Regions from separate parts of the Cyanobium sp. Copco_Reservoir_LC18 genome, predicted to be linked through region 3. Evidence: predicted binding sites of a transcription regulator. Region 3 holds the regulator's gene; each other region holds the start of a gene.
What was found. Region 3 encodes NtcA, which controls nitrogen genes in cyanobacteria. Its sites were predicted from a motif close to GTANCNNNNGNTAC; they were not measured.

Region 1 (9,870 bases), on a different contig from region 3:
TGCGGCAGCTGCCCGACCCTGCGGCGGCCTGAGCCGCCAGAGCGGACCAAAAATCCGGTATTCGTCTTTCAGGCGTTGATCACCTAAACCGTAGGTAATGCAACATATCGACAGCTTGGTGACGTGCAAATCCTCACCCCGGCAGGCCCTGGGGCTCTTTCTGTCTCATCGGATACCGGGGGTAGCCACGTCCTTCCGTACCTTTCCCTTTGCCGTCGGTTACGGCGACTACAATTCATCTTGAACAGGCATCAATGTCTCTGCATCTTTCAAGGCGACTGGCAGCTGCAATCGCCGCAACTGCCGTGAGCGTAACCCTCGTCTCCTGCGGGGGCGAGTCCGGGTCCGGCGGCAATTTTGACGGTGAAGTGAAGGTCGGCATCCTTCACTCCCTCAGCGGCACCATGGCCATCTCCGAAACGACTTTGAAAGAAGTCGAAGAGATGGCGATCAAGGAAATCAATGACGCCGGCGGCGTCAAGGTCGGCGGCAAGTCCTACAAGATCGTTGCCGTTTCCGAAGATGGCGCCTCCGACTGGCCCACCTTCGCCGAGAAGGCCCAGAAACTGATCGACTCCGACAAGGTTGCCGTCGTTTTCGGCGGCTGGACCTCCGCCAGCCGCAAGGCGATGCTGCCGGTCTTCGAGTCGAAGAACCACATCCTCTTCTACCCGATCCAGTACGAGGGTCAGGAGTGTTCGAGGAACATCTTCTACACCGGCGCTGTTCCCAACCAGCAGGCTGAGCCCGCGGTTCAGTGGCTGATGGACAAGTTCGGCGACAAACTCGGCAAGAAGGTTTACCTGGTCGGTTCCGACTACGTCTATCCGCGCACGGCCAACACCATCATCAAGGAGCAGATGAAGGCCCTTGGCGGTGAGACCGTCGGCGAGGACTACATCCCCCTCGGCAACACCGAGGTGGCTCCGATCATCGCCAAGATCAAGAAGGCCTTCCCGGATGGCGGGATCATCATCAACACCCTGAACGGTGACTCCAACGTCGCCCTCTTCAAGCAGTTCAAGGCTTCGGGCATCGATCCGGCCAAGTACCCGATCATGTCCTTCTCCATCGCCGAGGAGGAGATCCGTCAGATCGGTCCCGAGTACACCACCGGCACCTACGCCGCGTGGAACTACTTCATGAGCCTGGACACCCCGGCCTCCAAGAAGTTCACCGCCGACTTCCAGGCGATGTACGGGGCCGACCGCGTTGTGGGTGACCCGGCCGAATCCGCCTACAACATGGTGTACCTCTGGAAGAATGCCGTGGAGAAGGCGGGCACCTTCGAGGATCTCGAAGCGGTGCGCAAAAACATGATCGGGATCACCTTCGCCGCTCCCCAGGGCGAAATCAAGATGTTCCCCAACCACCACACCTCCGAGCGGGTGCTCATCGGCGAAGCGGAACCCACCGGCCAGTTCAAGATCCTCTACGACAGCGTCAAGGCCATCCCCCCGATTCCCTGGAACCAGTTCGTTCCCGAGACCAAGGGCTTCACCTGCGACTGGACCCAGGATCGGCCTGACGCCGGCAAGTTCAAGATGTGATCACGGAGCCATCCGTGAGGGAATGAAAGTCGGGTGGTTCCTGCGGGAACCGCCCCTTTCCAGTCCACCACACCACCACCACGTTCGACCCGATCCAGCGTCGCCTCAGCAGCGCTGGATCTAACGTTCAACCTTCATTCCGTTGGAACTTTTCTTTTCTCAGATCCTCGATGGCCTCAGCATCGGGTCCGTGCTGCTGCTGGCAGCAACGGGCCTGGCCATCGTCTTCGGATTGATGGGTGTCATCAACCTCGCCCATGGCGAATTCATGATGCTCGGGGCCTATGTCACCTACGTGGTGCAATCGGCTTTCAAGCCCATGGGTGGTGTGATCTTCGAATTGTATTTTCCGGTCTCACTGGTGTTGTCCTTCATTGTGACAGCACTGATTGGAGTGCTGCTGGAGAGAACATTGATCCGGCAGCTCTATGGCCGCCCGCTTGAAACGCTCCTGGCCACATGGGGGGTCAGCCTGATTCTGATCCAGCTGATCCGAAGCGTGTCGACGGCCATGATGCTGGGCATCCTCGTAGGTGTCGGCGTTGGTTTCATTATCTCGAAGTTGCTGGCCGCCAAGTTCTCCGCCAAGCCCTTCTTCACCTATCTCAATGGACTGGGCTGGGCGATCGCCATCGGCATCGGCCTGGTGGCCGTCAACCTCTTCGACCAGGTCCGCCCGCTCGCCAAGCCCTGGTTCGGCCCGCGGAATATTGATGTCACCGCCCCGAAATGGCTGCAGGGAAGCTGGGGAATGATCGGCACGATTGAACTGCCGGGCCTCCGCATCTTCATCATTCTGCTGTCCGCCCTGTTGCTGCTGGCCACCTACTGGTTCCTCAACAAGAGCGTCTGGGGCCTCCGCATCCGTTCGGTCACCCAGAACCGTCAGATGAGCAACTGCCTGGGTATTCCCACTGACCGCGTCGACAGCATCACCTTCGGCATCGGCTCCGGCCTGGCGGGGGTGGCCGGCTGCGCCATCACCCTGCTTGGCTCGGTGGGTCCCAACCTCGGGGCCGCCTACATCGTCTCCTGCTTCATGGTGATCGTCCTCGGGGGCGTCGGCAATCTGCTGGGCACCGTGCTGGCCTCCCTGCTGCTGGGCATCATCCAGTCGGTGATCGGCTCGGGCACCCTGCTGACGATTTTCCCTGACATGCCGCTGGCGGCGAAAGGGGTGATTGAGTTCTTCGCCACCACCAGCATGTCGCTGGTGCTGGTGTTCATCTTCATCATCGTCTTCCTGCAGTTCCGCCCCAACGGCATGTTCCCCCAGAAGGGTCGCTCGGTCGATGCCTGACCCGGTCCGTCCCCCCCTCTGCAGCTTCCCGTTCCATCTCCCCACCAGGAGGCCCTACCTGTGAAAATCTTCCAACGACTCGTCCCCTGGATTCTGCTGGCGATCGCCCTGTTCATCCTGCCGGCAGCGCTGGATGATTTCCGTCTCAACCTCTTCGGCCGCTACTTCTCACTGGCGATCACGGCCCTGGCCATCGATCTGATCTGGGGATACACCGGTCTGTTGAGTCTGGGCCAGGGCATCTTCTTTGCCCTTGGGGGCTATGCGGCGGCCATGTACCTGATGCTCAACACCAAGAGCCTGGCGGGTGGCAACGGGATTCCCAAATTCTTTGAGAACTACGGTGTCGACCAGTTGCCATTCTTCTGGCAGCCTTTCTGGTCGCCGGTGTTCACGCTGATCGCCCTCTGGGTGATTCCGGCGGTGGTGGCGGGCCTGGTGGGCTGGCTGATCTTCCGGAACCGCATCAAGGGGGTGTACTTCTCGATCATCACCCAGGCGGCTCTGATGGTCTTCTTTCACTTCTTCAACGGCCAGCAGAAACTCTTTGACGGCACCAACGGCCTCAAGACCAGCACCAGCGAACTCTTCGGCCAGCTGGTGGGCTCCCCCGACATGCAGGTCTGGTTCTACCGCCTCACGGTGGTGCTGCTGCCCCTGGCCTTTCTGGTCTGCCGCTACTTCACCAGCGGTCGCTTCGGGGATGCCCTGATCGCCATCCGTGACGACGAGAGCCGCCTGCGCTTCGCCGGTTTCAACCCCGTCCCCTTCAAGACCATTGTCTTCCTGGTGGCTGGAGCCCTCTGCGGCATCTCCGGAGCCCTCTACACCGTCCAGTCCGGCATCGTCTCGCCCCAGTACATGTCGATCTCCTTCTCGATCGAGATGGTGATCTGGGTCGCCGTGGGCGGCAGGGGCACCCTGGTGGGTCCGATCATCGGTGCCACCCTGGTGAACTACCTGCGCAGCCTGGTGAGTGAGGCCCTGCCGGAGGCCTGGCTGTTCGTGCAGGGGGCCCTGTTCATCTTCGTGGTGGTGCTGATGCCCGATGGCATCTACGGCTGGATCACCAAGGGTGGCTTCCGCACTTTCCTGGCTGCCTTCGGCATCGCCCAGAAGGCCAAGACCTACCCCCAGATCGACAAGGAGGCCGTTCCTGTGGATTAGTCCCCCAGGAAAACGCTTCCTGGCCCATCTGCCGTGACCGCTCCTTTGATTCCGCACCCTTCCGAAGTCCATGTCAGAACCTCTACTCGAGCTCAATGACGTCAGCGTGAGTTTCGATGGCTTCTATGCCCTCACCGACCTCAGCCTGAAGCTCTACAAGGGTGAGCTGAAGTCCATCATCGGCCCCAACGGAGCCGGCAAGACCACCTTCCTGGATGTCATCACAGGCAAGGTGCGTCCCACCAAAGGCACGGTGAGTTTCAAGGGCAAGTCGCTGCTTGGCGTCTCCGAGCAGCAGATCTCGCGCAGCGGCATCGGTCGCAAATTCCAGACGCCGCGGGTGTTCGAGAACCTCACCGTGCTCCGCAACCTGGAGCTCTCCGCCTCACCGGTCAAGAACGCCTTCAGCCTGCTCGGTTCCGGCCTGCCCCAGTCCTCCAAGGACGAGGTGCACCGGATCATGAACTACGTGGGCCTGACGCCCTTCGCCACCGTCAAGGCCGGCTCCCTGTCCCACGGCCAGAAGCAATGGCTCGCCATTGCCTCCCTGGTGGCCCAGGCCCCGGAGGTTCTCCTGCTGGACGAACCGGTGGCCGGCCTCACCGATGAGGAAACCCTGCGCACGGCCGAGCTGATCAAGTCCCTCGCCGGCGACCACACCGTGGTGGTGATCGAGCACGACATGGAGTTCATCCGCGACCTGGGCTTCGACGTCACCGTGCTGCACCAGGGACAGGTGCTGACCGAGGGACCGCTGGAGAAGGTCAAAGCCGATCCGCGGGTGATCGAGGTCTACCTGGGGCCGCCCGAACACTGATCGTTTCCCGACCATCACCCACCGCGAGCCCATGTCCACCACCAGCGCCCAGCCCCTGCTCCAGGTCTCCGACCTCAATGTGTATTACGGGGAGAGCCACATTCTCCGCAACGTGGATCTGACCATCCACGAAGGCAAGATGGTCTGCCTGATCGGCCGCAACGGCGTCGGCAAGACCACCTTCCTCAAGACCGTCATCGGACTGCTGCAGCAGCGATCCGGGACGATCACCTATCAGGACGGCCAGCTCACCAACCAGCCCCCCTACAAACGGGCCCGGTCCGGCATCGGCTACGTGTCCCAGGGCCGGGACATCATTCCCCAGGTGACCGTCAAGGAGAACCTGCTGCTGGGCATGGAGGCCCTCCCCGGCGGCCTGGAAAAGAACCGCCACATCGATCCGCTGATCTTTGATCTCTTCCCGATCCTCGAGAAGTTTCTCAAGCGCAAGGGCGGTGATCTCAGCGGCGGCCAGCAGCAGCAGCTCGCCATCGCCCGTGCCCTGCTGGGCAAGCCCAAGCTGCTGCTCCTCGATGAACCCACCGAGGGCATCCAGCCCTCCATCATCCTCGACATCGAAAATGCGGTGCAGCGGATCATGAAGGAGACCGGCATCAGCGTGCTGCTGGTGGAGCAGCACCTGCACTTCGTGCGCCAGTCCGACTTCTATTACGCCATGCAGCGCGGCGGCATCGTCTCCAGCGGCCAGACCGACCAGCTCTCCGACGACGTGATCAAGGAGTTCCTCACGGTCTGAGGACTGTGGAGCCACAGGACGTCCCGGGCCGAGGCCACCAGTGGTGGCCCGACCCGGGACTTTTGCTTTGGTGTCGCGCTCAGCAGCCGCGGTTGAGCATCCAGGGACGGGTGCCGCTCTCCTTGAGCCGGGGCTTGCCGGTGGCTTCCCTGGTTTCCTTGCGAACCAGACGCGGTTCGGATTGCTCCTGCTTCAGTCGGAAGGGGCCGCTGAGGGACATGACCGGTGTGAACACCCTGAGGCCTTCGGCGCTGCAGCTCGGGCAGTTGGTTTCCTTGTGGCGCTCATCGATGCTGCGCCAGACCTCATAGTTGTCGCAGCCGTTGCTGCAGCTGTATTCGTAGACAGGCATCGCCAGACCAGGGGAACGACAGGGGAAAGGGAAAGGGCCGCCCAGAACGCAGGCAGGCCCGAACAGTTACAGACAGGAACAGTGGCAGACAAGAAAAAGGGGCCTGGTGTCCAGGCCCCTCCCACCAGCCTGCTGATCAGCAGGGAAGGATGTCCTTGTCGAAGATCCCCGTGGGGATGGCCAGGGTGCAGCAGGCGTTGGGGATGTCGACGATGCCACTGATCCTGCCTTCCACCGGCGCACAGCTCAGCAGCAGGTAGGCCTGCTCACCGGTGTAGCCGAACTTCTTGAGGTACTCGATGGCGTTGAGGCAGGCACGCCGGTAGGCGATGTGGACGTCCATGTAGTACTGCTTGCCCTCGAACTCATCCACGGAGATGCCTTCGAACACCAGGTAGTCGGTGTAGTGGGGCTCCACGGGGCTGGTCTTGAACATGGGGTTGACCATGCCGTACTTCGCCATGCCGCCCTTGATGATCTCGACGTGGAGGTCGAGATAGCCGGACATCTCGATGGCGCCGCAGAAGGAGATCTCCCCATCCCCCTGGGAAAAGTGGATGTCGCCCATCGACAGCTTGGCCCCTTCGACGTAGACCGGGAAATAGATCCGGGTGCCCTTGGTGAGGTTCTTGATGTCGCAGTTGCCACCGTGCTCGCGGGGGGGCACCGTGCGGGCCGCCTCGTTGGCCACCCGCTCGAACTCGCTGCCGGGGAGGGTGCCGAGGATGGCGCTGTTGGGGTTGGGCAGGGCTGCCAGCACCGGCTCGCTGCCTGAGAGGCCGGCGCCGTAGGTGCGGCGGTCGGGGGCGGTCTTCACCAGCTCCGTTTCACGACGGTTCCACTCGTTGAGCAGCTCGTGGGAGGGGGCGCAGCCGATCAGGCCCGGGTGGGTGATGCCGGCGAAACGAACGCCGGGAATGTGGCGGGAGGAGGTGTAGATGCCTTCGAGATCCCAGATGGCCTTGGCGGCCTTGGGGGAGTGATCGGTGAGGAAACCGCCGCCATTCTCCTTGGCGAAGATGCCCGTGAAGCCCCACTCATCCCCCTGCAGGGCACCGACATCGAGAATGTCGACCACCAGGATGTCGCCGGGCTGGGCACCGTTGACCCAGATCGGGCCGCTGAGCACGTGAACGACCTCGAGATTCACATCCTCGATGTCCTTGGGGTCGTCATTGTTCTTGATCTGACCGTCGGTCCAGTCCTTGCATTCGATCCGGAACACGTCGCCGGGATTCACCGAGGCCACAGCAGGGATTTCCGGATGCCAGCGGTTGTGCCCCGGCATGTCCTGTTGATCCATCGGCTTGGTGAGATCAACGGAGAAGAGTGTTTTGGGCATCGAGGAGCCGAGGCGCAATTTCCCATCCATCCAAAAGGATGGCCTGCGGCTCGAAAGTGTCGATTGCTACAAGAAACTGGCCGCCAATGCCCCCTTCAATGAATGGAATCAGGAATCATTCTCAACTCCAGGGCAGCACATCCCGGCCCACCGGCCGCCAAGTGCTCAGGTGTCGTCGAAATCCCCTTTGCGGCAGAGATTATCCTTCAATCGCGCCACCCAGACGCTGGGATCCAGCTTGCCGACCTGCTCGGTGCGGCCATCGAAATGGAACAGGAACTGCCAGCGATCCTTGACCGGAAATGTTCTCTTGGCGTTGAGATCGCTGATCGGATCTCCATAGATATTGTCATACGATTGCCAGCCCGGCTCTCCCTTGACGCTGCAGATCGCCGTTGTTTCGTACAGCTGGCCCTTGGCATCGCCGCCATCTGAGGTGACCTTCACCACACCCTTGTGCAGCCCGTTGGCAATGCCGGGCTGGAAAGGCCGCACCAGCTCCACCCGGCTGCCGTCCACCTGCACCAGCAGGTCGCCCGGCTTGGCGTCCTGAACGGCCACCTCCTTCGGGGTGGCGCCGCAACCGGCCAGGGCGAGTCCCGTGCCCGCGAGCAAGCCGGCCAGCAGTCCTGCCAGGTGCTTCCGGGACCCCAGGCCCCCCACAGCGTCGAACAACGTGATGGATCGATTCTGGGGCCAACCTATGACGACAGCAGCAGCCGTCTCCAGAGGTCCAAGGCCCCGGCGGGCACGGGCAGATCGATGGCCCCGCAGCGCCGGATCGGGCGACCGCCCAGGCTGTTGACCAGCAGGGCCGCCTCGCTCTCCAGCAGGTCCGCCACGGACAGCCGCTCCTCCCGCACCAGCCCCAGGGCCAGGCCGCGGCCCCGCATCACCCCCGGCAGGCAGCCGCTCTCCAGGGGCGGGGTGACCCACGCACCCCCGCGCCGCACCAGCAGGTTGGCGCTGGTGCCGCAGCACAGGTCGCCGCCGCTGCCGAGCAGCAGGGCGTCATCGGCCCCGGCGGCCCGGGCCTCCCGCAGGGCCTGGATGGCGCCGGCGTAGGCGAAGGTCTTGCAGCGGCTGATGAGGCTGGCGGCGTTGCGCCGCTCCACCCCACTGACGACCACCGCCACCGGCGTGGAGGCGGGCCTCCAGGGGCTCAGCTGCAGCCAGAAGCGGGGGCGGCCCTGGGGTTCGTCCGGCCCCGGCAGCGCCAGGCCCCGGCCGGCGCCGCTGCCCCGGCTCCAGTTGAGCCGCAGGGCCCCGCTGCCGGTCAGGCCACTGCGGGCCATGGCCTCGGCCAGCAGCGGCCGCACCCGGTCGGCGCCGGGGGGTGGCGCCATGCCAAGGCAGGCGGCCGAGCCGCGCCAGCGCTCCAGGTGCTCCGCCAGCAGCCGGGGCTCCCCCCCCTCGACCAGCAGCGTCTCGAACAGGCCATCGGCCAGCAGCAGGCCCCGGTCGCTCAGGGGCAGGCAGAGCCGGTCCGGATCGCCCCAGGTGCCCTCCGGTGTCGGCCCGTCGATCCAGGCGATGGCCCTGCCGGCCGGAGCTGGGCCGCCGCTCATGCCAGGGCCTCCAGCAGCGGCTCGATCTTCCAGCCCATCTCCCGGGCCTCCCCGGCCGGGTCGGAGTCGGCCACGATGCCGCCGCCGGCATGCAGCCGCAGGCGCCGATCCTTCTGCAGCAGGGTGCGGATCAGGATGCTGCTGTCGAAGCCGCCATCGGCCCCCAGGTGAAACAGGGAGCCGCAGTAGGGCCCCCGCGGCACCGGCTCCAGCTGGCTGAGACGCCGGCAGGCCCGCACCTTGGGGGCGCCGGTGATCGAGCCCCCCGGCCAGCAGGCCCGCAGCAGGTCGACCAGGCCGCGGCCGGCGACGAGCTGTCCCATCACCACCGAGGTGAGGTGGTGCACGTGGGCGTAGCTCTCCAGCCCCAGCAGCTGGGGGACATGCACCGAGCCGGGGACGCAGACCCGGCCCAGGTCGTTGCGCAGCAGGTCGACGATCATCACGTTCTCGGCCCGGTCCTTGGGGTCGCAGATCAGCTCGGCGGCGCGGGCGGCATCGGCGTCGGGATCGGCGTGGCGGGGCCGGGTGCCCTTGATCGGGCGCGTCTCCACCCGGCCGTCGGGGTGCAGGCGCAGGAAGCGCTCCGGCGAGGCCGAGATCACCGCCTCCCCACCGGCGACGGCCAGGCCAGCGAAGGGGGCCGGGCCGTGGCCCACCAGCCGGAGGAACAGCGCCAGCGGATCGGGCGGCTCCTCCCGCAGGCTCTCGCAGCAGGCGGTGAGGTTGGCCTGGAAGAGGTCGCCGGCGGCGATCCACTCCCGCAGGATCCCCACCTGGGCGGCATAGGTGTCCGGATCGGTGTGCCAGTGCCAGGCGCCGCGGTTGATGCCGGGCCCCTCGGCCGGGCGCTCGCCGGCCCCGGCCACCGCCGCCGCCGTGGCGGGATCCGCCAGCAACCCCGCCATGGCCGCGAACCGGGCCGGGTCCCGGCCCTCCAGCCACAGCCGGCCCTCCCCCCGGTCGAAGTGGATCAGGGGATCGTGGCGGGCCGCCCAGAGGGTGGCCATGTCGGAG
Region 2 (9,870 bases), on a different contig from region 3:
CCGATCACCCTTACCCACCGGATACCGGTCTCCTTCACGGTGACCGCTTGTTTCGAGGCAGAACTGCATGAGCATCGTCTCCAACTCGATCATCAACGCGGACGCCGAAGCCCGCTACCTCAGCCCTGGCGAACTTGACCAGATCAAGTCGTTCGTGGCAGGGGGTCAGCGTCGTCTGCGCGTCGCCCAGGTCCTGGCTGAAAGCCGGGAGCGCATCGTGAAGCAGGCCGGAGGCCAGCTTTTCCAGAAGCGCCCCGATCTCGTCTCCCCCGGCGGCAACGCCTACGGCGAGGAGATGACGGCTTCCTGTCTGCGCGACATGGACTACTACCTCCGCCTGGTCACCTACGGCGTGGTCGCCGGGGATGTGACCCCGATCGAAGAGATCGGCGTCATCGGGGCCCGCGAGATGTATCGCGCCCTCGGCACCCCCCTCGAAGCCATGGCGGAAGCCGTGCGCGAGATGAAGACCGCAGCCACGGGCCTCCTCACCGGCTCCGACGCCGAAGAGGCCGGCTTCTACTTCGACTACGTGGTCGGCGCCCTCTCCTGAGGTTTCACCTCCCTATCGTCCAAAGCCATCAAACCCAGGATCCATGCAAGACGCCATCACCAACGTCATCAACCAGGCCGACGTCCAGGGGCTCTATCTCGACGGCAGCTCCATGGGCCGCCTTGAGCAGTACTTCGCCAGCGGTGAGCTGCGGGTGCGTGCCGCCGCCACGATCAGCGCCAACGCCTCGGCCATCATCAAGGAAGCCGTCGCCAAGGCCCTGCTCTACTCGGACATCACCCGTCCGGGCGGCAACATGTACACCACCCGCCGTTACGCGGCCTGCATCCGCGACCTCGACTACTACCTGCGCTACGCCACCTACGCCATGCTGGCCGGTGACACGTCGATCCTCGACGAGCGCGTGCTGAACGGCCTCAAGGAGACCTACAACTCCCTGGGTGTGCCCATCGGCGCCACGGTGCAGTCGATCCAGGCCATGAAGGAAGCCACCGCCTCCCTCGTCGGTCCCGATGCCGGTCGTGAGATGGGCGTCTACTTCGACTACATCAGCTCCGGCCTGGGCAACTGATCCCCAGCAACGCCCCCACCACGGCACGTTTTCCGAGGATCACCCCATGCGCCTGTTCAAGATCACGGCTTGCATCCCCTGCCCCGAAAAGGTGCGCAGCCAGAGGGAGCTGCAGAACACCTACTTCACCAAGTGGGTGCCCTACCACAGCTGGTTCGCCGAACAGCAGCGGATCATGAAGCAGGGCGGCAGGATCCTGAAGGTGGAACTGGCCACCGGCCGTCGTCAGCAGAACTGCGGCAACTGAGGACGCCACGGCGCCCCCACCCATCCGCCCGGCCCATGGCCGGGCTTTTTTGTTGGCCTCGAGCGGCCGGCCTCCGGCGGCCCCGGCGGCGCCAAGGGCGCGGGCGGCGAAATGTTCACCGCGACTCGACAAACCCACCTCCGTCACGGCTGAATGGGCCATTCCCGGAACCCTCCCGCGGCCTTGTCCACCCCTGCCCCCCGCCTGCTGAACGGCCGTCCCGGCGCCGGCCTGCTGCCGCTGCCCTGGCAGCAGTGGCCCGCGGAAGCCCGCCTGCTGCTCGGCCTGGTGGCCCTCTGGAGCCTGGTGGGCCTGCTGGTGCTCACCTCCGCCAGCTGGTGGGTGGCCGAGCGGGAGATGGGGGACGGGGCCTACTACGTCAAGCGCCAGGCCATCTGGCTGGTGGCCAGCTGGGGCCTGCTCTGGCTGGCCATGCGCACGACGATGCGGCGCTGGCTGCACCTGGCCGCGCCGGCCCTGCTGGTGGGGGCCCTGATGGTGGCCGCCACCCTGGTGGTGGGCACCACCGTCAACGGGGCCAGCCGCTGGCTGGTGCTCGGCCCGGTGCAGCTGCAGCCCTCGGAGCTGATCAAGCCCTTCATCGTGCTGCAGGGCGCGGTGATCTTCTCCCACTGGCGCCGCATCGCCCTCGACCAGAAACTGCTCTGGATCGGCATCTTCGGGGTGGTGATCCTGCTGATCCTCAAGCAGCCCAACCTCAGCACCGCCGCCCTGCTGGGCCTGCTGCTGTGGCTGATGGCCCTGGCCGGCGGCCTGCCCCTGACGCTGCTGCTGGGGGCCGCCGGCGGCGGGATCGTGCTGGGCAGCATCAGCATCATGATCAACCCCTACCAGCTCGACCGGGTCACCTCCTTCCTCAACCCCTGGCGCGTCGCCCAGGGGGATGGCTACCAGCTGGTGCAGAGCCTGCTGGCCATCGGCTCGGGGGGCGTGCTCGGCTCGGGCTTCGGGCTCTCCACCCAGAAGCTCCAGTACCTGCCCATCCAGACCACCGATTTCATCTTCGCGGTCTTCGCCGAGGAGTTCGGTTACGTCGGCTCGGTGATGCTGCTGCTGTTCCTGATGATCTTCGGCTTCGTGGGCCTGCGGGTGGCCCTGGCCTGCCGCAGCAACCAGCACCGCCTGGTGGCCATCGGCTGCACCACCCTGCTGGTGGGCCAGTCGATCCTCAACATCGCCGTGGCCAGCGGCTCGATGCCCACCACCGGCCTGCCCCTGCCGATGATCAGCTACGGGGGCAACTCCCTGCTCAGCAGCCTGTTCCTGGCGGGCCTGCTGCTGCGCTGCTCCCTGGAGTCCTCCGGGCTCGAACCGGTCCGGCCCCGCCGGCGGGCCCCCCGGCCTGCCCCGATAGGCTGAGCCCTGATGACAATCTGAATCGGCCATGTTCAGCCCCGGGCTGCCGTTCGCCGACTGGGCCCGCAGCAGCGAACTGCTGCTCCAGGGCTCCCTGGCCCACCCCGGCCCCCTGACCCTGGCGGTGGTGTTCAGCGGCGGCCTGCTCACCAGCCTCGGCCCCTGCTCCCTCTCGCTGCTGCCCGTCACCCTGGCCTACCTGGCCGGCTTCGGCACTGAGGGCCAGGGCCGTGCCCCCTGGCAGCGCAGCGTCAGCTTCGCGGCCGGCATCGTGGCGGCCCTGGTGCTGCTCGGCCTGGCCAGCGGCCTGATGGGCCGCCTCTACGGCCGCATCCCCGGCCAGCTGCCGCTGCTGGTGGCCGTCGTGGCCGTGGTGATGGGCCTCAACCTGCTGGGTGTGCTGCGGCTGCCGTTGCCGGCCGGGCCCGACCCCGAACGCTGGCGAAGGCGGGTGCCGGCGCCGCTGGCGCCGCTGGCGGCCGGCCTGGCCTTCGGCCTGGCGGCCACCCCCTGCACCACCCCGGTGCTGGCCGTGCTGCTGGCCTGGATGGCCCAGACCGGCCAGCCCCTGGTGGGCCTGGTGCTGCTCGCCTGCTTCGGCGCCGGCCAGGTGATGCCCCTGCTGCTGGCCGGCACGGTGGCCGCCTCCCTGCCGGGGCTGCTGCAGCTGCGCCGCCTGGGGCAGTGGGTGCCGCCGATCAGCGGCGTGGTGCTGCTGGCCAGCGGCGGCCTCACCCTGCTGTCGGTGCTGCCATGAGCGGCACGGCAGCCTCGCCCTGGCGCCCCCTGCAGCGCCTGGCCGCCTGGATCTCCGACCTGCGCCTGGCGATCGGCCTGCTGCTGGTCATCGCCATCGCCAGCGGCATCGGCACGGCCGTCCCCCAGAAGGAGGAGGCCAGCTTCTACCACCAGCTCTACGACCCCGCCCCCTGGCTGGGGGTGCTGGACGGCGACGGGGTGCTGCGCCTACAACTGGATCATGTGTATTCCAGTGGCTGGTTCCTGGCCCTGCTGGCCTGGCTGGGCCTGTCGCTGATCCTCTGCAGCTGGCGCCGCCAGTGGCCCGCCCTGCAGGCCTCGCTGCGCTGGATCGACTACCGCAGCCCGCGCCAGCTCAGCAAGCTGAGCGTGGCCGAAACCCTCGTCACCAACCATCCCGTCGCCGGCCTCGAGCGGCTGGAGGCCGATCTGCGCGGCGCCGGCTGGCAGATCCACCGCCAGGACGACCGCCTGGCGGCCCGCCGGGGGGTGCTCGGCCGGGTGGGTCCCCTGCTGGTCCATGCCGGCATGGTGGTGCTGATGGTGGGGGCCGCCTGGGGCGCCCTGGGGGGCCAGCGGCTGGAGCGCTTCCTGGCCCCGGGCCGGGAGCTGGAGCTGCTGGACAGCCGCGGCAGCACCCAGGTGACCCTGGCCCTCGACGACTTCCGCATCCAGCGGGATCCCGCCGGCCGGCCGGAGCAGTTCTCCTCCAACCTGCGGCTGATCAGCCCCGGCGATGGGGCCCCCACCACCGAAGCCGCCATCAGCGTCAACCACCCCCTGCGCTACCGGGGGATGACGCTCTACCAGGCCGACTGGTCCCTGGCGACGATCAGCCTGCAGCTGGGCCGCAGCCCGGTGCTGGAGCTGCCGCTGCAGACCTTCCCCCAGCTGGGCGACCAGCTCTGGGGGCTGGTGCTGCCCACCCGCCCCGATGGCAGCGAACCGGTGCTGCTGAGCCTCACCAGCGAACAGGGGCCGGTGCAGGTGTTCGGCCCCGATGGTGTGGCCCTGGCCCAGCTGGTGCCCGGCGGCGAGGCCCAGGAGGTGAAGGGGCTGCCGATCCGGGTGGCGAGCGTGCTGCCCGCCAGCGGCATCCTGTTCAAACGGGACCCCGGCGTGCCCCTCGTGTACACGGGCTTCGCCATCGCCCTGGCGGGGGGTGCCCTGAGCCTGGTGGCCACCCGCCAGCTCTGGGCCATCGCCGATGGGCCCGGGGGCCGGCTGCACGTGGCGGGCCTGTGCAACCGCAACCTCACCGCCTTCGCCGCCGAGCTGCCGGCGCTCCTGCAGCGGCTGGAAGCCCAGGCCTGACTCAGCAGCCCTGACTCAGCAGGGCCGGCGCTCGCCGTGGCTGACCCGCACGACGGTGTGGACGTTGCCGCGGGGGTTGAAATCGGCCTCCAGCTGCATCCAGAGGGGGTCGCAGGCGGCCACCAGGTCGTCGAGGATCCGGTTGGCGGCCTCCTCGTGGGAGATGGAGCGGTGGCGGTAGCTGTTGACGTAGAGCTTGAGGGCCTTGAGCTCCAGCACCCGGGGGCCGGGCTGGTACAGCAGCCGCAGGACGGCGAAATCGGGGTAGCCGGAGAAGGGGCAGGTGCAGGTGAACTCCGGCAGTTCAATGGACACCTCGTAGGGCCGGCCCTCCCGGGGGTTGGGGAAACAGATCAGCTGGGCCTCGGCGATGGCCCGTTCGCCATACAGGGGGGTCACGGTCTGGGGCGGGGCCGGCGGCGCGTTGCCCTGGGGTTGGTCGGCGACACCGGAAGCCATGGTCGGGAGGAGCGGGAAGGGGTTTTTGACCGTACAGGAGCTGGCGGAGGAGGCGGAGCCCCGAACGGCGGCCCATCGCGGCCCGGCCCTCCCGTCAGCGGCCCGGAGCGGGCGTAGCAACCGTTACGACGACCCCGGCAAGGCTCGGCGGTAATGGAGCCGTCCCCCCTTCAGGCGGGGACTCTGAGAGACTCCAACCGTCGCCTTCCTGACCGCAGCACAGCCATGAAGAAAATCGAGGCCATCATCCGCCCCTTCAAGCTCGAGGACGTGAAGATCGCCCTTGTCAATGCGGGCATCGTCGGCATGACCGTGAGCGAGGTGCGCGGATTCGGCCGTCAGAAGGGGCAGGTGGAGCGCTATCGCGGGTCCGAATTCACGGTGGAATTCCTGCAGAAACTCAAGCTCGAGATCGTCGTCGACGACGACCGGGTGGCCACGGTGGTCCAGGCGGTGCAGGACGCGGCCCGCACCGGCGAGATCGGTGACGGCAAGATCTTCATCAGCACCGTGGATTCGGTGATCCGGATCCGCACCGGCGACCTCGACAGCGGCGCCATCTGAACGCTCCCCGCTCCTGATCCCCTGACCCTGGCCGCGGTCCCCTCAGGACCCGGCCGGGGACTGCTTCGTTGGGCTGTCCCTGGCCAGGGTGTCGTTCACCAATGCTGCGATTCTGCCGGGCCAGTCCGCCCCCTCCGCGGCGGCGGGACTGGCGGCGGGCGGCACCAGCCAGAGCAGGTATTCGTGGTTGCCCGCCGGTCCGGTGAGGGGCGAGGCCACCAGCCCCGCCGGGTGCCAGTCCAGCTCCTTCGCAGCGGCGATCACGCCGGCGATGGCATCGGCATGGGCCGCCGGGTCCCGCACCACGCCCCCCTTGCCCACCCGCTGGCGGCCCACCTCGAACTGGGGCTTGACCAGCAGCACCGCCTCGCCCGCCGGCTGCAGCAAGGTCCGCAGGGCCAGCAGCACCCGGGTGAGGGAAATGAACGACACATCGGCCACCGCCAGGTCGGGCCAGGGGTCGCCCTCGCCGTAGAGCAGCTCCGGGGTGAGGTGGCGCAGGTTGGTGCGCTCCCGCAGCACCACCCGTTCATCGGAGCGCAGGCTCCAGGCCGTCTGGCCGTAGCCCACATCGATGCCGTACACCCGCACGGCGCCGTGCTGCAGCAGGCAGTCGGTGAAGCCGCCGGTGGAGATGCCGCCGTCGAGGCACACCCGGCCCTGCACCTGGATCGGCAGGGCCGCCAGGGCCCCCTCCAGCTTCTCGCCCCCCCGGGAGACAAACCGGGGCGGCTGCTCCACCTCCAGGGTCAGGGTCTCGGCCACCTCGGTGCCGGGTTTGTCGAGCACCTCGCCGCCGCCGCGCACCCGGCCGGCGCGGATCAGCTGCTGGGCCTGCTGGCGGCTGGCCACCAGGCCCAGGTCCACCAGCCGGCGATCGAGCCGCTGCTTACGGGCCATCCAGATGTTCGGCCATGGGACATGCCACTCCACCGGCATGTTGTCACCGAACAGCGACCGAAACCGAACAAAAACCGATGGGCGGACGGTTCAGCGCGGAACAGTCGCAGGATGGAAACCTTCTTCCCCCGGTTCCCTCCCATGGCCGCCCCTGGTTCCAAGGCTGCCCCCGGATCCAACGTGGTGGAACTGCTCCATCCGGGAAGCTTCGTGCGGCTGCGGGACCATCCCGAGGATCTGCCCCCCTTCCAGCTGATCCGGCGCCGCGGCACCCGCTGCTGGGTGCGCCAGCAGGCCTGGGGGTCGATGGTGCACCTGGAGCTGCCCTACCGCCGCCTCACCGCCGCCGCATGAGCCGGTAAGGGCGGCTCGATAGGTTGGGGGATCGTTCGCCACCGCCCGGCCCTTGATCGAGCGTTACACCCTGCCCGAAATGGGCCGAATCTGGAGCGAGGAAGCGAAGTTCCAGAGCTGGCTCGAGGTGGAGATCGCCGCCACCGCCGCCAACGTGGAGCTGGGCCGGGTGCCCGCCGAGGCGCTGGCCACGATCCGGGAGAAGGCGGCCTTCGAGGTGCCGCGGATCCTGGAGATCGAGGCGGAGGTGCGCCACGACGTCATCGCCTTCCTCACCAACGTCAACGAGCACGTCGGTGATGCGGGGCGCTACATCCACGTGGGCATGACCAGCTCCGACGTGCTGGACACCGGCCTGGCCCTGCAGCTGAAGGCCTCGGTGGCCCTGCTGCGCACCGAGCTCGATGGCCTCGCCGATGCCCTGCGCCGGCTGGCCCGGGCCCACAAGGACACGGTGATGATCGGCCGTTCCCACGCCATCCACGGCGAGCCGATCACCTTCGGCTTCAAGGTGGCCGGCTGGCTGGCCGAAACCGAGCGCAACCGGGAGCGGCTGGAGCGGCTGGAGCGGGTGGTGGCCGTGGGCCAGATCAGCGGCGCCATGGGCACCTACGCCAACACCGATCCGCAGGTGGAGGCGATCACCTGCCGGCTGCTGGGCCTGGAGCCCGACACCGCCAGCACCCAGGTGATCGGCCGCGACCGCCATGCCGAGTACGTCCAGACCCTGGCCCTGGTGGGCACCTCCCTGGAGCGCTTCAGCACTGAGATCCGCAACCTGCAGCGCTCCGACGTGCTGGAGGTGGAGGAGAACTTCGCCAAGGGCCAGAAGGGCAGCTCGGCCATGCCCCACAAGCGCAACCCGATCCGCAGCGAACGCATCAGCGGCCTGGCCCGGGTGCTGCGCAGCTACACCGTGGCGGCCCTGGAGAACGTGGCCCTCTGGCACGAGCGCGACATCAGCCACAGCTCGGTGGAGCGGATGATGCTGCCCGACTGCTCGGTGACCCTGCACTTCATGCTGCGGGAGATGACCGCCGTGGTGGAAGGGCTGGGGGTGTACCCCGAGAACATGGCCCGCAACATGAATGTGTATGGCGGCGTCGTGTTCAGCCAGCGGGTGCTGCTGGCGCTGGTGGAGGCGGGGCTGAGCCGGGAGGAGGCCTACCGGATCGTGCAGCGCCATGCCCACGCCGCCTGGAACACCGAGGGCGGCGACTTCCGCGCCAACCTGGCGGGCGATCCGGCGGTGACGGACCACCTGGGCCCCGAGCAGCTGGAGGCCTGCTTCGCCACCGACCTGCACCGGGCGAATCTGGACGTGATCTGGGAGCGGCTGGGGATCTGAGGCGCGTGGCCTGCAGGCGGGGTATTGGCTGGCGACTGCCAACTGCCAATACCGGCTGTGTATTGGCAGATTTGCCAATACACTCACTTTCAGTTGAGAGCCAGCCGCGTCGCGCCGGTCAGCAGGTACTGAAGCGGTTCCCCTCCCCGGCGTGGCAGCACGTCCGCGGCACCCGAGTGCACCAGTTGCTGCAAGGTCTGGGACACCGAGGGCTGCTTGATCCCCCAGAGCCTCACCAGGTCGGCCTGGGTCAGCACCGCATGCACGTCCCGCTCGCCCCAGGCCTCCAACCGTTGCCAGAGGGTGGTGCCGAGCTGGTCCAGCAGTTCCAGTCTGTAGCGACGGCTCAGCACGAGGGTGAGGTCGGCCAGGTCAATCGGCTGGGGCCCCTCACCGTCGCCGGTCAGACCCAGCAGGGCAGAGATGCCGTCTTCCAGGGCCTTGAGCAGTCCGCGCAGATCTCCTCGGAACAGCTCATGCAACGCATCGATCACCTCCCCCTGCACGGGCGCCTGCACCGGCAGGCCCGGTTCCAGTCGCAGGGATCGGTAGCGCGCCTCCAGCAACTGGTGAACCTCCTTCGGCTCCAGGGGTTCGAGCACCACGGGATCGCTGAACACCGAGCGCACCTGGGTGTGGCTCTGCACCACGGTGCGAACGGCATCGGTGGTGCCCACCACGATCAAGTGCAGGCCATCGAGCAACAGGGCCTGGTCGCGGATGCTGCGCAGCAGATCGGCCGCACGGGTTGCATCGGCCTCACTGAGGTTCTCGAGATTGTTGAGGTGCAGCACCACACCGGAGGCGCCCTGCTCCAGCGCAAAGGCCAGCAGATCGCGCAGAACCCTGGGTCCATCCAGCAGCAGGGCCCCGGGGGGCGAGGAGACCACCTGGGTGCTGGTGCCGCCCGCCCCAAAACCGGCGGCCGACACAGTGAAGCCACCACCGCGCAGACGGATGGTGCGCACCAACTGCTGGGCAGCCTCCACGGCGGGGCCGCTCGCCTGCGTGCAGGAGGCGAGGACGGCATCAAAGGCGCCGGCGAGCAGTTGGCCGATCAGATCCTCACTGGTCAGATCGGCCGTGATCGGGATGATCTCGGCTGAGGTCCAGTAGCCGGCGGCCAGGGCGTCAGCCTTGACGACCTGCACCAGGGTGGTCTTGCCGATGCCAGGCCTCCCCGCCACCGCCTGACGGGAACTGCGGGAGCCGCCGATGGCGTTGAGCAGTTGTTGCCGCTCGTTCCGGCGCCCCACGAACAGGCTGAGCGGTGTGGCCTCCGAGTCCTGGCGCAGGGTGGCCTGGAAGAAGGGCGAGGAGCGGAGGTTGTAGAGCCTCCAGAGGTTCGGAAGTGCCATGGAGAGGGTATTGGCAGCGTCCGGGCACAAGCCAATACTGGCACCGTATTGGCAGATTTGCTAATAAAGCCCCTTCACCGCCAGCCCCGATGGCCGCCCTCTACC
Region 3 (9,870 bases):
GGGTGGACGGCGAGCGCATCCACAGCGGCGATCTGTTCGACACCGCCTGCCGCTGGCCCCTGCCCGAGCGCTGGTGGCGGGGGGAGGCCCTGGATCTGGAGCTGCGGCTGCGCAGCCCCCTGCACGACGACGGCGCCCTGATCAGCAGCCGCATCGAGCTGGAGCCGCTGGATCCGGCCGACCCCCTCGGCCTGCTGGAGGCGACCGCCACCGAGCTGCAGGAGCTGCGCCGCGGGCACCGGCACGACGGGGCGCCGGGGGAGGGGGCGGTCCAGGTGCTGGGCCACGCCCACCTCGATCTGGCCTGGCTGTGGCCGGTGGCCGACACCTGGCAGGCGGCGGAGCGCACCTTCGCCTCGGCCCTCGATCTGATGGAGCGCTTCGACACGCTCCACTTCGGCCACTCGACGCCGGCGCTCTATGCCTGGCTGGAGCGGCACCGGCCGGCCCTGTTCGAGCGGGTCCGCCGGGCCATGCGGGAGGGTCGCTTCGAGCCGCTCAACGGTCCGTGGGTGGAGAGCGACTGCGTGCTGCTCTCCACCACCTCGCTGCTGCGCCAGTTCCAGGAGGGCCAGGCCTACAGCCTGCGCACGTTCCCGGAGTGGAACCACCGGCTGGCCTGGCTGCCGGACAGCTTCGGCTTCGCCGCCGGCCTGCCGGCGCTGGCGGCCGCCACCGGGGTGCGCTGGTTCTGCACCCACAAGCTGGCCTGGAACGCCACCAACCCCTTCCCCCACCGGCTGTTCCGCTGGCGCAGCCGCTGCGGCGCCGAGGTGCTGGCGCTGATGACGGCGCCGATCGGCACCGACGGCGATCCGGTGGCGATGGAGCGCTACCGGCTGCAGTGGCAGCACGCCAGCGGCTGCGCCGACGCCCTCTGGCTGCCGGGGGTCGGCGACCACGGCGGCGGGCCGACCGCCGAGATGCTGGAGCAGCTGGCGCTCTGGCAGGCCCAGCCGGTGGCGGCCCGCCAGCGCCACGGCACCCTGCGCTCCTACCTGGAGCCCCTGGAGTCGCTGGCGGGGCAGCTGCCGGTGTGGCGCGACGAGCTCTACCTGGAGCTGCACCGCGGCTGCCCCACCAGCCGGCCGGACCAGAAGCGCCACAACCGCAGCCTGGAGCGGCTGCTGCGGGAGGCGGATCTGGCCGCGGCGCTGTTCGGCCGGCCGGCACCGGCCGCCACCGAGGACTGGCGCACCCTGCTGTTCCAGCAGTTCCACGACATCCTGCCGGGCACCGCCATCCCGGAGGTGTTCGAGCAGGCCGAGCCCCAGTGGCGCGGCGCCCGCCGCCGGGCCGCCCGCCGGCGCGACCGGGTCCTGCGGCGGGGGCTCGCGGCAACGGCGACCGGCGCCGCAACCGCCGGGTCTCCCGCGAGCACGGCTGAGTCCTGGTGCGTTGTGCAGCTGCAGCCGCTGCCGGCCCGGCCCCGCACCCTGCGGCTGCCGGCCGGCGACTGGTGGCTGGCGGCGGTGGACGGCGAACGGCGCCTGGCCGGCCAGCCGGCCCCCGGGGGCGGCCAGTGGCTGCAGATTCCCGGCCTCGAGGGGGTGGGGGTGCGGCACCTGCGGCGGCACCCGGCGTCCGCCGGCGGCGGCGGCGCCGCGGCGGCCGGGGCGGTGGCGGCGCCCGTGGAGGGGGCGGTGCGGCTGGAGCGGGCCACCGGCGGCGGGCCGGACCGCTGGCGGCTGGGCAACGGTCTGGTGTCGGCGCTGATCGGTCCGGCGGGGGTGGAGCAGCTCTTCGATGGGGCCGGCACGCCCCAGCTGGCGGGGCCGCTGGCCTGGTGCCGCTGGCGCGACCGGGGCGAGTTCTGGGATGCCTGGGATCTGGCCGCCGACTACCGCGACCATCCGCTGGCCTGGAGCTGGCAGGGGCTGCCGCAGTGGCTGGAGACGGGGCCGCTCTGCGCCCGGTTCGTCTGGCGCGGGCGCTGCGGCGAGAGCCCGGTGCGCCTGGACGGCCGCCTGCTGGCGGGCAGCCCCTGGCTGGAGCTGGTGCTGGGCACCCAGTGGAAGCAGCGCCACGAGCTGCTGCGGCTGGAGATTCCCCTGGCCGATCCGGCCTGCCGCTGGGCGGCCGACACCGCCGGCGGGGTGATCGAGCGGCCGGCCACGGCCCGCACCGCCCGGGAGCGGGCCCGCTGGGAGGTGGGCGCCGTCAGCTGGATGGCCGCGGTGGGCCCGGGCCGCGGCGACGGGCTGGCGGTGCTGCTGGATGGCCCCCAGGGGGTGTCGGCGACGGCGGAGCGCCTGGGGGTGTCGCTGCTGCGGGCGCCCACCTGGCCCGATCCCGGCGCCGACAACGGCTGGCAGCGGCAGCGGCTGGCCCTTCTGCCCTGCCCCGGCGGCTGGCGGGCGGCCGCGGCGCCCCAGCAGGCCACCCGGCTGCGGGAGCCCCTCTGGTGCCGGCCGATGGAGCCGTCCGCCGGAGCAGGCGCCGAGGCGGGGGGCGCGGCCGACAGGCTGTTCCCGTGCCTCGGCGAGGACCTGCAGCTGGTGGCCCTGCGGCCCCTGCCGGCGGACGACGGCGCGGATGCCGACGGCGCGGCGATGGACGCGGAACCGGAATCGGGCGCCGTGCTCCTCAGCGTCCAGAACCTGGGGCCCTGCCGGCGGCGCTTCTCAGCCGGACCGGACTGGACCGTTCTCGGGCCCTGTGATGCCATGGGCCAACCCCAGGGGGCCGGCGAGGGGAGTCGGCACCCGGTTGCTCAGGGGCCGGAGCCGCTGGCCCTGGCCCCCTGGCAGCTGGGGCACTGGCGGCTGCGGCGGGCGCCGGCGGGGAGCGCGGCGGCTCAGTCGTCGTGATCGTCGAAGGGATCGGTGAGGCCCTTGGACGGCGGGCCGAAGGCGGTGTACACCCCGAAACCGGTGAGGGCCAGCAGCACGGCGAGGACCGCGAGGGCCACCGAGAGGGCGGGGGAGGTGCTGGCGGCGGGTTCCATGGAGGGGGCTTGCGTCACAACTCTCGACAGCCCAACTCGGTGCGGCCGGCAAGACCCTTACAGTAAGCACCGCGATTCCGTGCCCGAGAGGTCCGAGCTGCCATGGCCCAACGCACCCGTCTGGGAAACCTGCTGCGCCCCCTGAACTCCGAGTACGGAAAGGTGGTGCCCGGCTGGGGCACCACCCCCGTGATGGGCGTGTTCATGCTGCTCTTCCTGGTGTTCCTGCTGGTGATCCTGCAGCTGTACAACAAGTCCCTGCTGCTCGAGGGCATCAACGTCAACTGGAACGGCGTCGGCTGATTCCTCTCGCCCCCTGTCCATGAACATCTTCGGCATCGGTCTGCCCGAGATGGCGGTGATCGCCGCCATCGGGCTGCTGGTCTTCGGACCCAAGCGGCTGCCCGAGCTCGGCAAGACCCTGGGGCGCACCCTGCGCGGCTTCCAGTCGGCGTCGCAGGAATTCGAGAAGGAGTTCCGCACGGCGGTGGGCACTGAGCAGCCGACTGGGCAGCCGATCGACATCTCCGGCCCCCCAGCCGCGATCACGCCGGCCGCCGAAGCTCCTGCCGTCGAAACGCCTGTCGTCGCGGAGACGGCAGCGCCTGTGGCCCCGGTGGCTGAGGAGGCCGCCCCCTCCAGCGGTCCCTCCAGCTGAGGACGGCCTGCCGTTGGATCTGCAACTGCTGGTGGGCCTGGGCAATCCCGGCCCCCGCTACGCCGACACCCGCCACAACGTCGGCTTCATGGTGCTGGAGCGCCTGGCCCGAGCCGGTGGTGCCAGCTTCCGCAACCAGGGCCGCCTGCACGGTCTGCTGGCCGAGACCGGCCAGGGGGACCGGCGGCTGCGGCTGTTGATGCCCCAGACCTTCATGAACGACAGCGGCCGCTCGATCCGTGCCGCCCTCGACTGGTTCCGGCTCGAGCCCGCCCAGATGCTGGTGCTGGTGGACGACATGGACCTGCCCCTGGGGCGCCTGCGGGTGCGGGCGGCGGGCGGCGCCGGCGGCCACAACGGCCTGCGCAGCACCATCGCCCACCTGGGCAGCGAGTCCTTCGCGCGGCTGCGCATCGGCATCGGCGCGCCGGGCGAGACGCCCGAGGAGCGGCGGGCCCGCACGGTGTCCCATGTGCTGGGCAAGTTCTCCGCCGCCGACCGGCCGGTGCTGGAGACGGTGCTCCAGGAGGTGGAGGCGGGCATCGACCTGATCCGCCGGGTGGGGCTGGAGAAGGCGGCCAACCGTCTGAACAGTTTTCGTGCCGATCCGCCGCCATCCTGAGAGCATCGACAACGTCCCGTGAGCCGCCTTCCCGCCACCACCGCCCAGCTGCGGGTGCTGCGCCAGAGCTTCAGCCCCTGCCTGCTGGAGGGGGAGATCAGCGCCGGCGGCTTCCAGTGGCGCTTCCGCTGGGCCTTCGACCGGGGCGAGCTGCAGGTGGAGCCGTCCCTCGGGCGGGCCCTGATCCAGGACGCCCTGCTGCGCTTTCTGCTCAAGGCCGACTACCAGCTCGAACCGGGCGGCGACTACGTGTTCACGGTGCGGGCGTCGTTCTGATCAGCTCCCGCCCCAGCCGGCGCTCCAGCAGCAGCTGGGCCACCACGTCGTCCCAGTCGCGGGGGGGCTGGCGCAGGCCCAGGGGCAGCAGCCGCCGCCAGCCGCGGGCGGGGTACAGCTGCCAGTAACGGCGCCGGGCCGCCAGGGTGGTGCCGCGCTCATCCACCAGCTCCACCGGCAGCAGGGGCTCCAGGCGCCGCCGCCAGGGGCCGCTGCCGGTGCCGTCGCCGATCACCACGGCGGCGAGGGCCTGCCGGCGGTGCCACTGCTCCAGTCGCTCCCAGGCCACCTCCGGGGGCAGCACCAGCGCCTCGCGGATCTCGCGGCGCCCGGGATCGGTGAGCACCAGGCCGCACTTGCTGCGGCCCGGATCGAGCCCCGCCAGGGGGCCGGGGGCCGCCAGCGGTCCCGCGCTCACGGCCGCACCGGCCGGGTGGCGGCGTCCTTGCGCAGCCAGCGCAGCTCCACGCTGATCGGGTCGGGGGTGTCGGCGTTCTGGAGGGCCACCGCCTCGAGGTTGGCGGTGACGCCGGCGGGGCGCTCGCTGAGGTCCCGGGCCAGGGCATTGAAGCCGGCGGCATCGAACTGGAGCCCGTTGACCAGGGTGCCCTGGCGCTGGGCCTTGGCGAAGGCGGCGGCCAGCAGCAGGTTGAGGCGGCTGCGCACGGCGTCGATCTCGCGCACGTCGGGTTCGAGGGCGGTGCGGGAGAGCACCTCCCCCTGCTCCACCACCTGGCGGTTGGGGCGCAGGTCGGGGAAGGCCAGCACCTGGGCCTCGCCCCGCAGCACGTTGGCGGCCGAGCGGATGCTGACCACCCAGACGCCGGGGGTGGCGAGCAGGGATTCCAGCCGGACGATGTCGCTGCGGGGCACCAGCAGAATCTGGCGGTTGGGGGGCTGGCCGGGGAGCAGCAGCTGGAAGGCGGCCCGGTTGGCCTCCTGCAGCAGGGCATCGATCACCTGCCTGGCCTGGTCGGGGCGCTGCAGCTGCACCTTGGCGGTGGCCAGGGGCTGGCCACTGGCGATCACCACATCGCCGCGGCGCAGGGCGATGACGTTGGTCTCCAGGTCCTTGAGTTCCTTTTCGCCGGCGGCGATGCGACGGCGCACATTGGCCAGCTCGGCCTCGGTGCGGCGGATCTCGGCGTCGCGGCCCCGCACCTCCCGGCTGAGCCGGGCCCGCTCCGCCTCCAGCCGGGCGCGCTCGGCCTGCAGGGGCTGCAGCTCGCGCCGCAGGGTGTCGACGCGGCGCTCGGCGGCCAGCAGCTGGTCACGGGCACGGCGCTGGCTGGCCAGGGCCTGGTCGCGGCGGCGTTCGGCGGTGATCAGGTCGAGGCGGCTGCGCTCCAGTTCGCCCCGGGTGCGGGTCAGTTCCCCCTCATTGCGCTTCAGGGCGGCGCGGCTGTCCCGCAGGCGGTCCTGGATCTGGTCGAGCTCGAACAGCCCCACCCGCAGGCGCTCGCTCACCAGCAGCATCAGCCCCAGCGAGACGGCACTGATCAGGCTGCCGGTGAGCACCGTGATCACCACGGCGGTCTTGCGGGGCCGCAGGTTGAACAGGCTGAGGCGCGCCTTGCCGACGCGGCTGCCCAGTCGGTCGCCGAGGGTGGAGAGCACTCCGCCGAGCACCAGGAGCGCGAGGATCAGCAGCCAACCCGACACCTTCCGAGCCCCGGTTCCGCGATGCACCAAGTATCCCTGGCGGGCGTCAGCTGAACCGCTTGGCCAGGGCGATGGGGTCGAAGACGGTGATCTTCTTGCGGTCGATCTGGACCAGGCCGTCGTTGCGCAGGTCGCCCAGCAGGCGGGTGATGGTGACGCGGGTGGAGCCGATCGCCTCGGCGATGGCCTGGTGGGAGAGGCGCAGGTCGATGGTGATGCCCTCGGTGCCGGGGACGCCGAAGTCGCGGCAGAGGACGAGCAGGAAGCTCACCAGCCGGGAGGACATGTCCCGGTGGGTGAGGGTCTCGATCATGGTCTCGGTCTGGAGGATGCGGGAGGAGAGGCCCTGGAGCAGCAGCAGGCCGACGCTGGCGTCCTGCTCGATGGCGCGCCGCACCGAGGTGGCCGGGGCGGTGACCATCTCGACCCGGGTGAAGGCGATGGCGTGGTAGAAGCGGTCGGAGCGCTGGCCGGTGAGCAGGGACAGGACGCCGAAGAGGCTGTTCTCGCGCAGCAGGGCCACGGTGATCTCCTCGCCCGACTCGTAGACGCGCGAAAGGCGCACGGCGCCGCGCCGCAGCAGGTAGACCCGCTCGGCCGGGTCGCCGGGGAAGAAGATCGTCTTGCCGCGCTCGATGGTCTCGACGCTGCTGCCGGCCAGGCCGCGGATGACGTCCAGCAGGGTGGTGGCCGTGGCGCCGGGGGCGCCCATGGGGGTCACGGAGCCGGGGGATCCGCTGGATGGACTGCTGGGGTAGCGGCTGAAGCCACGCGTAGCGCCGACCATCAAGGCGTGGCGAATGGTGATGAACCTATGGATCGGTCTGGCCGATCCATGTAGCCAATGACACTCTTTAGCCGGTCGTGGTGCCTGGCGCCACAGCCAGGGCCCGGCGCTGGGCCTCCTGCAGGTCCCGCAGGCCCGGTTCGGCCAGATCCAGCAGGGCGTCGAGGCGGGAGCGGGGGAAGGGGGCGCCCTCGGCGGTGCCCTGGATCTCCAGCAGCCGCCCCTGCTCGTCCATCACCACGTTGAGGTCCACCTCGGCGCGGGAATCCTCGGAGTAATCGAGATCCAGCAGGGCCACACCGTCCACGAGCCCCACCGACACGGCCGACACCTGCTGGCGCAGGGGCGAGGCGGCCAGCACCCCCTGCTGCTGCAGGCGTTCCAGGGCGGCGGCCAGGGCGATCCAGGCGCCGGTGATCGAGGCGGTGCGGGTGCCGGCGTCGGCCTGGAGCACGTCGCAGTCGACCAGCAGGGTGCGCTCGCCGAGGGCCTCCAGATCGAGGGCGGCCCGCAGGCTGCGGCCGATGAGGCGCTGGATCTCCTGGGTGCGGCCGGAGAGCTTCATCAGCTCGCGGCCCTGGCGGCTTGGGGTGGAGGCCGGCAGCAGGCGGTATTCGGCGCTGAGCCAGCCGCTGCCGGAACCCCGCCGCCAGCGGGGCACCTCGGGGTCGAGGCAGACGCTGCAGAGCACCCGGGTGCGGCCGGCGGCGAACAGCACCGAGCTGAGGGCGAAGCCCATCGGATCCCAGTCGACGGCCACCGGGCGCAGGGCGTCGGCGGCGCGGCCGTCGTTGCGGGGGGCGTCGGCAGGAGTGGTCACGCGGGCCATCGGCGAAGCCGATCGAGCGTAGGCGGCGCCGGTGGTACGTCTGTTCCCAGCCACTACCGATGGTGTGCCGGGCTGTTCAGGCCCGCTACATTCGGGAGGTGAGGGGTCGGGACGCTGCGTCCGGTCGCTTGCGTCAACGCTTCTGTGGGTTGTCCATGACCGCCAGCCTCATCGACCCCGGCCACCCCCGGCGCACGGCGGCTCCGGCGCGGACCGAGCCGCTGGCCCTGGTGCCACCGCTGCGGCTGGTGAGCCAGCCCGAGGGGCTGCTGCAGATCCACACGGCGCCGTTCCGGGGCAGCTTCGCGGCGGTGTTCAGCCAGGCCCTGCGCAGTGCCGGGCTGGGCAGCCGGGTGCTGGTGAGCCAGTTCCTCAAGGGGGGCGTGGAGCAGGGGCCGGCGGGCAGCCTGCGGCTGTGCGGCCGGCTGGAGTGGCTGCGGCCGGGCACGCCCCACTGCCTCGACGGGCCGCCGGGTTCGCAGGGGCCCGAGGGGGCCACGGCCGAGGAGGCGCTGGAGGCGGTGGCCGAGGTGTGGGAGGTGAGCCGGGAGCGGCTGCTGAAGGGCGATCTGGATCTGCTGGTGCTGGATGAGCTGGGGCTGGCGATCGCCCTGGGCTACCTGGGCGCCGAGGCGGTGATCGAGGCGCTCGAGCAGCGGCCAGCCCATCTGGATGTCATCCTGACGGGCCCCTCGATGCCGGCCAGCCTGATGGCGATGGCCGATCAGGTCACCCAGTTGCGCCGCGGCGGCTGACGCCATGCTCAAGAACGACCACTGGATCAACGAACAGGCTGCGGCCGGAATGCTGGAGCCGTTCCAGCCGACGCTGGTGCGCCACCTGGATCCGGAGGGCCGAACCGGGCCGGTGCTGAGCTTTGGATGCTCGTCCTATGGGTACGACCTGCGGCTGTCGCCGAAGGAGTTCCTGATCTTCCGCCACGTGCCCGGCACGGTGATGAACCCGAAGCGGTTCAACCCGGCGAACCTGGAGCCGGCGCCGATGCACAGCGACGAGGACGGCGATTACTTCATCCTGCCGGCCCATTCCTACGGGCTGGGGGTGGCGCTGGAGAAGATGCGGGTGCCCTCGAACATCACCGTGATCTGCCTGGGCAAGAGCACCTACGCGCGGCTGGGCATCATCGTCAACACCACCCCCGCCGAAGCCGGCTGGGAGGGCCACCTGACGCTGGAATTCAGCAATTCCTCCGGCGCCGACTGCCGCATCTACGCCAGCGAGGGCATCTGCCAGCTGCTGTTTTTCGAGGGCGACCCCTGCGCCACCACCTACAACGACCGCCAGGGCAAGTACCAGCACCAGCCCGAGCGGGTGACGCTGGCGAAGGTTTGAGGGGGGTTTGGAAGGATGGAGCAGTTGGCAGGGGGATGGGACTTCTGTAGCCAAATGGACAGTTGGTTATCGGGTCCGTCTAAGTCGCTTGTCCCGGTCGGCGCCACAGCGCTCAGAGACTGCTGTGGAAGAGCTCTGGGGGAATGGCCTGCGCTGCAGCTTCGGCTTATGCGGCTGGGAGTCTGCCTCATGGGTGGTTATCGGAACCGTCCAATAAACAGTTATGCTTGATTCACCACAACCCATCTCAACGATGACGCCACAATGGGACACGGTTTATGAAGGCCACCTCGGAGATCGGCCCTTAAAAGTGCTGAGCTATTCCGAGGGAGGGCTGAAAGTTATCACATCACAGCCATGCGATGAACCAGGGTCCGTTGAAGTTGATAGCGGTTCAACCCTGATTTTTCCGCCTACTGAGGCAGGCCGAGAGATCCATGTTGAGGGGGAAACACCTCAAGAGCTAGAAGCCAATCTCTTTCAAGATGGATACTTCACCGAAGAAGAAGCAAAGCAAATAATGTCAATGACTAATTTATCCAATATGTAGGTCAAAGCATAGCACTCCCTTCAATATTCTTTAGATATGCCAAACTTTTTTATTCTGCCAAACGATGCAATCATCGACTTAGACCATGTCATCGCGATTGTTCAGGAACCTCTGTTCAATGATATTTCTCAGGTATGCTTCCATATGGCATCAGGTTCAGTTGTTGCATATAAGACTTCAACAAGT

Region 1: the regulator NtcA is predicted to act here: its motif matches at 7,342-7,355, upstream of fmdA (formamidase).
Region 2: the regulator NtcA is predicted to act here: its motif matches at 5,355-5,368, upstream of L107_RS14435 (P-II family nitrogen regulator).

The regions. Positions count from the first base shown of each region.
Region 1 covers NZ_ASAC01000004.1:213,315-223,184, forward strand. The annotation lists gene ureG (urease accessory protein UreG) at 1-32, shown strand, start outside; gene urtA (urea ABC transporter substrate-binding protein) at 255-1,550, shown strand; gene L107_RS02290 (urea ABC transporter permease subunit UrtB) at 1,693-2,850, shown strand; gene urtC (urea ABC transporter permease subunit UrtC) at 2,911-4,017, shown strand; gene urtD (urea ABC transporter ATP-binding protein UrtD) at 4,088-4,834, shown strand; gene urtE (urea ABC transporter ATP-binding subunit UrtE) at 4,866-5,591, shown strand; gene L107_RS02310 (FmdB family zinc ribbon protein) at 5,671-5,943, opposite strand; gene fmdA (formamidase) at 6,080-7,285, opposite strand; gene L107_RS02320 (hypothetical protein) at 7,451-7,900, opposite strand; gene L107_RS02325 (aminotransferase class IV) at 7,987-8,853, opposite strand; gene L107_RS02330 (anthranilate synthase component I family protein) at 8,850-9,870, opposite strand, start outside.
Region 2 covers NZ_ASAC01000026.1:23,881-33,750, forward strand. The annotation lists gene L107_RS14400 (allophycocyanin subunit alpha apoprotein) at 68-553, shown strand; gene apcB (allophycocyanin subunit beta) at 597-1,085, shown strand; gene L107_RS14410 (phycobilisome linker polypeptide) at 1,132-1,332, shown strand; gene L107_RS14415 (FtsW/RodA/SpoVE family cell cycle protein) at 1,486-2,712, shown strand; gene L107_RS14420 (cytochrome c biogenesis CcdA family protein) at 2,738-3,466, shown strand; gene L107_RS14425 (cytochrome c biogenesis protein ResB) at 3,463-4,782, shown strand; gene queF (preQ(1) synthase) at 4,798-5,241, opposite strand; gene L107_RS14435 (P-II family nitrogen regulator) at 5,467-5,805, shown strand; gene L107_RS14440 (TlyA family RNA methyltransferase) at 5,848-6,705, opposite strand; gene L107_RS14445 (hypothetical protein) at 6,847-7,059, shown strand; gene purB (adenylosuccinate lyase) at 7,112-8,407, shown strand; gene L107_RS14455 (ATP-binding protein) at 8,497-9,765, opposite strand; gene L107_RS14460 (RNA helicase) at 9,866-9,870, opposite strand, start outside.
Region 3 covers NZ_ASAC01000010.1:126,746-136,615, reverse strand. The annotation lists gene L107_RS04750 (alpha-mannosidase) at 1-2,810, shown strand, start outside; gene psbN (photosystem II reaction center protein PsbN) at 2,798-2,947, opposite strand; gene psbH (photosystem II reaction center phosphoprotein PsbH) at 3,050-3,250, shown strand; gene L107_RS04735 (TatA/E family twin arginine-targeting protein translocase) at 3,270-3,605, shown strand; gene pth (aminoacyl-tRNA hydrolase) at 3,619-4,227, shown strand; gene L107_RS04725 (DUF3146 family protein) at 4,246-4,503, shown strand; gene L107_RS04720 (resolvase) at 4,481-4,921, opposite strand; gene L107_RS04715 (DUF3084 domain-containing protein) at 4,918-6,165, opposite strand; gene ntcA (global nitrogen regulator NtcA) at 6,212-6,877, opposite strand; gene rph (ribonuclease PH) at 7,020-7,772, opposite strand; gene L107_RS04700 (cob(I)yrinic acid a,c-diamide adenosyltransferase) at 7,937-8,536, shown strand; gene dcd (dCTP deaminase) at 8,541-9,134, shown strand; gene L107_RS04690 (hypothetical protein) at 9,445-9,684, shown strand.